2 linked regions of the Nordella sp. HKS 07 genome follow. The main gene of each other region encodes a partner of the protein of the gene in region 2 in a complex. Links are inferred from orthologs where the notes say so. Each region holds a gene or a part of one and is shown on either strand. Other genes may lie near its edges.

What was found.
Region 1: the proteins of G5V57_RS04955 (region 2) and accD are in contact, whole or in part, in a solved structure (PDB 8UXZ), measured with the Escherichia coli proteins. The link is inferred for Nordella sp. HKS 07 from one-to-one orthologs.

The regions. Positions count from the first base shown.
Region 1 is NZ_CP049258.1:2,916,669-2,919,752, forward strand. Bases 1-2,765 are described here. They hold accD (acetyl-CoA carboxylase, carboxyltransferase subunit beta), read right to left. Parts: upstream 1,954-2,765; coding sequence 1,048-1,953; downstream 1-1,047. Other genes in these bases: G5V57_RS13755 (folylpolyglutamate synthase/dihydrofolate synthase family protein), read right to left, coding at 1-1,043; trpA (tryptophan synthase subunit alpha), read right to left, coding at 2,231-2,765. In the rest of the region: more of trpA, read right to left, coding at 2,766-3,049; trpB (tryptophan synthase subunit beta), read right to left, coding at 3,046-3,084.
Region 2 is NZ_CP049258.1:1,024,788-1,027,864, forward strand. What follows is about bases 219-2,976. They hold G5V57_RS04955 (acetyl-CoA carboxylase carboxyltransferase subunit alpha), read right to left. Parts: upstream 2,196-2,976; coding sequence 1,242-2,195; downstream 219-1,241. Other genes in these bases: G5V57_RS04940 (Flp family type IVb pilin), read left to right, coding at 304-477; G5V57_RS04945 (hypothetical protein), read right to left, coding at 479-721; G5V57_RS04950 (murein L,D-transpeptidase family protein), read right to left, coding at 718-1,149; G5V57_RS04960 (tyrosine recombinase), read right to left, coding at 2,357-2,976. Also shown: G5V57_RS04935 (multicopper oxidase family protein), read right to left, coding at 1-55; more of G5V57_RS04960, read right to left, coding at 2,977-3,077. UniProt on the Escherichia coli protein: Component of the acetyl coenzyme A carboxylase (ACC) complex. First, biotin carboxylase catalyzes the carboxylation of biotin on its carrier protein (BCCP) and then the CO(2) group is transferred by the carboxyltransferase to acetyl-CoA to form malonyl-CoA.

The sequences.
Region 1 (3,084 bases), 1.9 Mb from region 2 along the record:
TTGAGCATGCCCCAGATGAGCACGAGAGGGCGCGACACGCGCTCATTGAGCTCGCTGAAGGCGCGCGCCAGAGCGCGTCCGGCTGAAGGGTTGTGTCCGCCATCGAGCCAGAGCTCTGATTCCTTCGGGATCAGGGACCAGAGCTCGCCAGGCCCGAGCCTTTGCATGCGCGCCGGCCAGGAGGCCGTCTTCAATCCCTGCGCGATATGGCTTTCGCCGATACGCGCATCGTCAAGGCTGCGCAAGGCAGCGATGGCGGTGCCGGCATTGTCGATCTGATGGCGGCCCGGCAATTGCGGCAGCGGCAGATCGAGAAGCCCGCTCTCGTCCTGATAGACAAGCCGGCCATGCTGCTCATAGACCTGCCAGTCCTGATTGGCGATGAGGAGAGGCGCCCCGACTTGCGCGGCGCAGTATTCGATCTCGTCGCGCGCCTCGTCGGGCTGGGGAGCGATGACCGCTGCCACGTCGCGCTTCAAGATGCCGGCCTTCTCGCGCGCGATCTCGGTCAGGGTGTTGCCGAGAAATTGCTGATGGTCGTAGTCGATCGTGGTGATGATGCTGATCGCCGGCTTGGCGATCACATTGGTGGCGTCGAGCCTTCCGCCGAGGCCAACTTCCAGCACCAGATAGTCGGCCGGATGGCGCGCGAAAGCGAGAAAGGCCGCCGCCGTGGTGATCTCGAAGAAGGTGATCGGTTCGCCGCCATTCGCCGCTTCGCATTCCTCGAGCAGCGTATTGAGCGCTGATTCCGAGATGAGATCGCCGCCGCCCGTCTTGCCGAGCCTTATACGCTCGTGGAATTTGACCAGATGCGGCGAGGTGTAACAATGGACGGCAAGCCCCGCCGCTTCCATGGCCGAGCGCAGATAGGTGACGGTCGAGCCTTTGCCGTTGGTGCCGGCGACATGCAGCACCGGCGGCAGCTTCTCCTGCGGATCGCCGAGCCGCGCCAGGATCCGCCACATGCGCTCGAGGCTGAGATCGATGATCTTCGGGTGAAGCGAGAGCAGCCGCTTCAGGATGGCATCGCTGACGGCCATGGGATCAGCTGTCGGCCGGAACCAGCGCCGTCTCTTCGCTGCTGTTCTTGAGAATGGGCGGCGCCTTGGCGAGCAGGCGCACCACGCGGCTCACCGTCTCGCGCATCTGATGGCGATGGATCACCATGTCCACCATGCCGTGTTCCTCCAGATATTCGGCGCGCTGGAAGCCTTCCGGCAGCTTCTCGCGGATCGTCTGCTCGATCACTCGGGGACCCGCGAAGCCGATCAGCGCGCCCGGCTCGGCGATATGCACATCGCCCAGCATCGCATAGGAGGCGGTGACGCCGCCGGTCGTCGGATTGGTCAGCACCACCACATAGGGCAGCTTGGACTCGCGCAATTCGCGCACCGCGATGGTCGTGCGCGGCAACTGCATGAGCGAGAGGATGCCCTCCTGCATGCGCGCACCGCCGGAAGAGGCGAAGAGCACATAGGGCACTTTGCGATCGACCGCGGCGCGCATCGAGGTGATGAGGCCTTCGCCGGCCGTCATGCCGAGCGAGCCGCCCATGAAGGAGAAATCCTGGACGGTGATGACGAGGGAAAGCCCGTCGAGCGTGCCGACGCCGGCGAGGATCGCGTCCTCCGCCCCGGTCTTCTGCTTGGCTTCCTTGAGGCGGTCGGTATAGCGCCGTTCGTCGCGGAATTTGAGCGGATCGATCGCCGCCTGCGGCAGCGCGATCGTCTCATAGGTGCCACCGTCGAACATCGATTTGAGGCGCACATCGGGTGCCATGCGCATGTGATAGCCCGAGCCCGGAATGACGAACTGGTTGTGCTCGAGGTCGCGGTAGAACACCATCTGCCCGGTTTCCGGGCATTTGACCCACATATTCTCCGGCGTCTCGCGCTTCGAGCCGAGCAGGCCGCGGATCTTGGGACGGACGAAGTTCTTGATCCAGTTCATCGGTGGGTACTCGCTGCTACGCCCTCGCCCCGCGGGGCAGGGCGATCACACATCAATTTTTCCAGATTGGCGAGCCTTGTCCAATTTTCCCCCTCTCCCGCTTGCGGGAGAGGGTGCCCGACAGGGCGGGTGAGGGTGTTGGCTCCAATGTCGAATTCTCTGTCAGGCTCTGCGTCGCGTCGCAGAGACACCCTCATCCGGCGCTTCGCGCCACCTTCTCCCGCAAGCGGGAGAAGGGGAATGAGGGGGGACGCATCGCGATTGTCGAGCCGTGTAATCATGACCGCACGCCTTGGGCGATCTCGCTCACCAGCCGGTGCACGGCGGGCGCGGTATCGGCTGTCGCCTGGCCCGAGGGACCAAGGCTCGCTTTCACGGCATTGACGAGGGCCGAGCCCACCACGACGCCGTCGGCGCTCCTGGCGATGCTGCGCGCCTGTTCCGCCGTCCGGACACCGAAGCCGACGGCGATCGGCAGCTTGGTGTGGCCCTTGAGACGGGTGACATTCCGCTCGACGCTCTTGAGGTCGGGCGCCTTGGTGCCGGTGATGCCGAGCACCGAGACATAATAGACGAAGCCCGACGTGTTCCTGAGCACCGTGGGCGCCCGCTTGTCGTCGGTCGTCGGCGTGGCGAGGCGGATGAAATTGAGCCCGGCCTTGATCGCCGGCAGGCACAGTTCCTCGTCCTCCTCAGGCGGAAGGTCGACGATGATGAGCCCGTCGACGCCCGCCGCTTTCGCCTCCTTGAGGAAGCGCTCGACGCCATAGATGTAGATCGGATTGTAATAGCCCATGAGGACGACAGGCGTCGCGTCGTCGTCCTTGCGGAAGTCGCGCACCAGAGCGAGCGTCTTGACCAGCGTCTGGCCGGATTTGAGGGCACGCAGGCCCGCTTCCTGGATCGCCGGGCCGTCCGCCATCGGATCGGTGAAGGGCATGCCGAATTCGATGATGTCGGCGCCGGCCTTGGGCAGGCCCTTGATGATCGCGAGCGAGGTCGCGTAATCGGGATCGCCCGCCGTCAGAAAGGTGACAAGCGCGGCTCGGCCTTCCTTCTTGAGGTCGGCGAAACGTTGGTCGATGCGCGTCGTCACAATTTCACCCCGAGATGATCGGCGACTGTGAAGAT
Region 2 (3,077 bases):
TAGCCGCCGTCGAGCTTAATCCGGCAATGAAATGGCGACGCGAAATCAAGGGCATAGTTGTATCCTGTTATCGTTTGGCGGGTTGCGGCATAGGGTTCAGAAATTAATTGGGGATTGCCATGTGGGAAGGTCCAGGGCGCGGCAGCGGAATCTCCGCATGGAACCGCAGCACGGGGTTCGACATTCTAACCAAACGGCAGGTTGTTGGCATTTGAACGCTTCCGTTAACCCGGGTTGAAATTCCCTCGATTAGGCTCCTCCTTCAATGAGATCACGGGGTCGGAGCACCGTATGCGATCGCCTATGAAAATGCTGGCGCGTTTCCTTAGGGAAGAAAGTGGCGCGACGGCCATAGAATATGGCCTCATCGCCTTTGCCATTTTCTTCGCGATCCTGGCCGCCGTGCAAGCCATCGGCGGTCAGCTCGCGGCCCTCTTCACTTTGCTGACCGAAGGTTTCACGACCGTCCAATCATAACCTATCCTTCAACGCTGTAGCGCTTGCCGACCAGCCGGACCGCTGGAACAACCTTTTCATTTTCGAACCGGTCATAGCCGGCTTTGAGGTCGCGCCAGAAATCAATCCAGCGTGACTGCGCGTGGCGCGCCAGATTGGCTTCGTTCATGCGGAACGGGAAGGCATGGACATCGACTTGCGGTTGGCCGCTGCGCAGCGCCGCCGCGACCAGCCCGTAGATATCGTCGACCGCGGGATCGGTCATCGCGTAGCAGCCGATCGAGCTGCAGCCGCCATGCACCATGAGATAGGAACCGGTTCGGCCATGCGCCCGAACGACAGATGATGCCGGCTGTTCGGATTGAGCTGTCCGCTCGCCACTTCATAGAAGCCCTCGGGTGCCTGCCTGTCGCCTTCTTTCAGCTTGGGCCCGAGATCGCCCGAGAAACGGCAGATCGGATAGGACTGGAACAGCCGCCAGCTCTTGTCGTCGCGCATCCATAGTTCGAGGACGGCCTCCTGCTTGAAGATGCGCAGGAAGACCGGCTGGCCTTCGCTCAGGCCCTTCTCAGCAAGTCGCTGCGGCAAGGTCCTTTGCGCCTCTTCGAGCGTCATGCGCTGGAACTGAGACAATAGTGCGTAGCCCGCCGCAAGGACGGCAATGAGGACAAGCACCAGCTTCGCGGCTCGCATCGGCAGAGCTTGACCGGCAATGACGGCGGAGTTTGGGCAGCGCAACGCGCGAAGCGGTTCTCGGATCAGCCGATCCCCAAGAGTATATTCGCTCAGAGATCCCGACCGATGGCCAGGAACTTGTCGCGGCGCTGCATCCGCAAGGCGTCCGCCGGCATCGCGGCGAAGGCGCGCAGCGAGCGCGTGATCGCATCATCGGCGGCCTGGAAGACCTGTTCGCGGCCGCGATGGGCGCCGCCCAGCGGTTCAGCGATGATGTCGTCGATGACGCCAAGCTTCTTCAGATCCTGCGCGGTGATGCGCATGGCGCTCGCCGCGTCCTTGGCGCGCGCCGCGTCGCGCCAGAGAATGGAGGCGGCACCTTCCGGCGAGATCACGCTATAGATCGAATGTTCGAGCATGAGCACGGCATTCGCGGTGGCGATGGCGATGGCGCCGCCGGAGCCACCCTCGCCGATGATCACCGAGATCAACGGCACGCCGAGGCCGAGGCAGCAATCGGTCGAGCGCGCGATCGCTTCCGCCTGGCCGCGTTCCTCGGCATCGATGCCCGGATAGGCGCCGGCGGTGTCGATGAAGGTCAGGACCGGCAGGCCAAAGCGGTCGGCGGTCTCCATGAGGCGTACCGCCTTGCGGTAGCCTTCGGGCCGCGCCATGCCGAAATTGTGCTTGAGCCGCGTCTGGGTATCGTAGCCCTTTTCCTGGCCGATGACCGCGATCGCCTCGCCGCGGAAGCGGCCGAGGCCGCCGACGATGGCGTTGTCCTCGGCATATTTGCGGTCGCCCGCCATCGGCGTGTAGTCGGTGATGAGCTCTCTGATGTAATCGACGCTATGCGGCCGATCGGGATGGCGCGCCACCTGCGCCTTCTGCCAGGGCGTCAGATTCTGATAGAGGTCGTTCAGGCTTTTCGCCGCCTTCTTCTCGAGCGCCTTCACTTCCTCGCCGATCGACACGGCGGAATCGGGCCCCGAAATGGCCTTGAGCTCGGCAATCTTGCCTTCCAGCTCGGCAAGGGGTGCTTCAAAATCGAGATAGGCGTGCATTGAACCTCAGATGGGGCCGGTTGGCCGGAATGCGGCGCAAAGTGGCTATCCCGGTTACGGATGTCAACCGGACTTAGAGCCCATCCCGTTTTGATCGAATCATTCCGATTCGATCAAAACGGGTAAAAGGGCTCGAAGAGCATGTAATCTGGAGCGCTTCCTTATCGCAAAAGTCGAGCAACTTTTGCGGGAAGCGCTCTAGCCAGCGGATGGTGGGTTTCGACCGCCGCCCGCAAACGGTCGCTCTCTATATGGGTATAGATTTGTGTTGTCGCTATGTCGGCATGGCCGAGCATCTGCTGCACGGCGCGCAGATCGGCCCCGCCGGCAAGCAGATGGCTGGCAAAGGCATGGCGCAGGACATGCGGCGACACCTGCGTCGCGGCCAGTCCTGCTTCCGCCGCTAAGGCTTTGAGTTCCAAGGCGAAATGCTGGCGGGTCAGATGCCCTTCGGCACCATGGGAGGGAAACAGCCAGGGACTTTCCGGGATATCCTCCAGGCGCTGCGCCGCGAGATAGGCGGCGACCGCCTGGGCCGCCTTTTGCGACACCGGGACCAGCCTTTCGCGACCGCCCTTGCCCTTGATGATCAGGAATTGCGGGCCCTTGGCGACCGCCTGCCTCTTAAGGGCGACCAACTCGGATACCCGCAATCCGGTGGCATACAGAAGCTCGAGCAGGCAATGGAGCCTCTCCGCCTTGACGCGTGCCTTGCCGTCGAGGGCAGCGATCCGCCCCTCGGCGGTGCCGATCAGCCGCGTAACGTCATCCATCGTCATCACCTTGGGCAAAGGCCGGCGCAGCCTGGGCGCGTCGATGGACGTGGCGGGGTTTTCGCGAACAATACCCTCGCCATAGAGGAAATTGTGGAACTGCCTCACC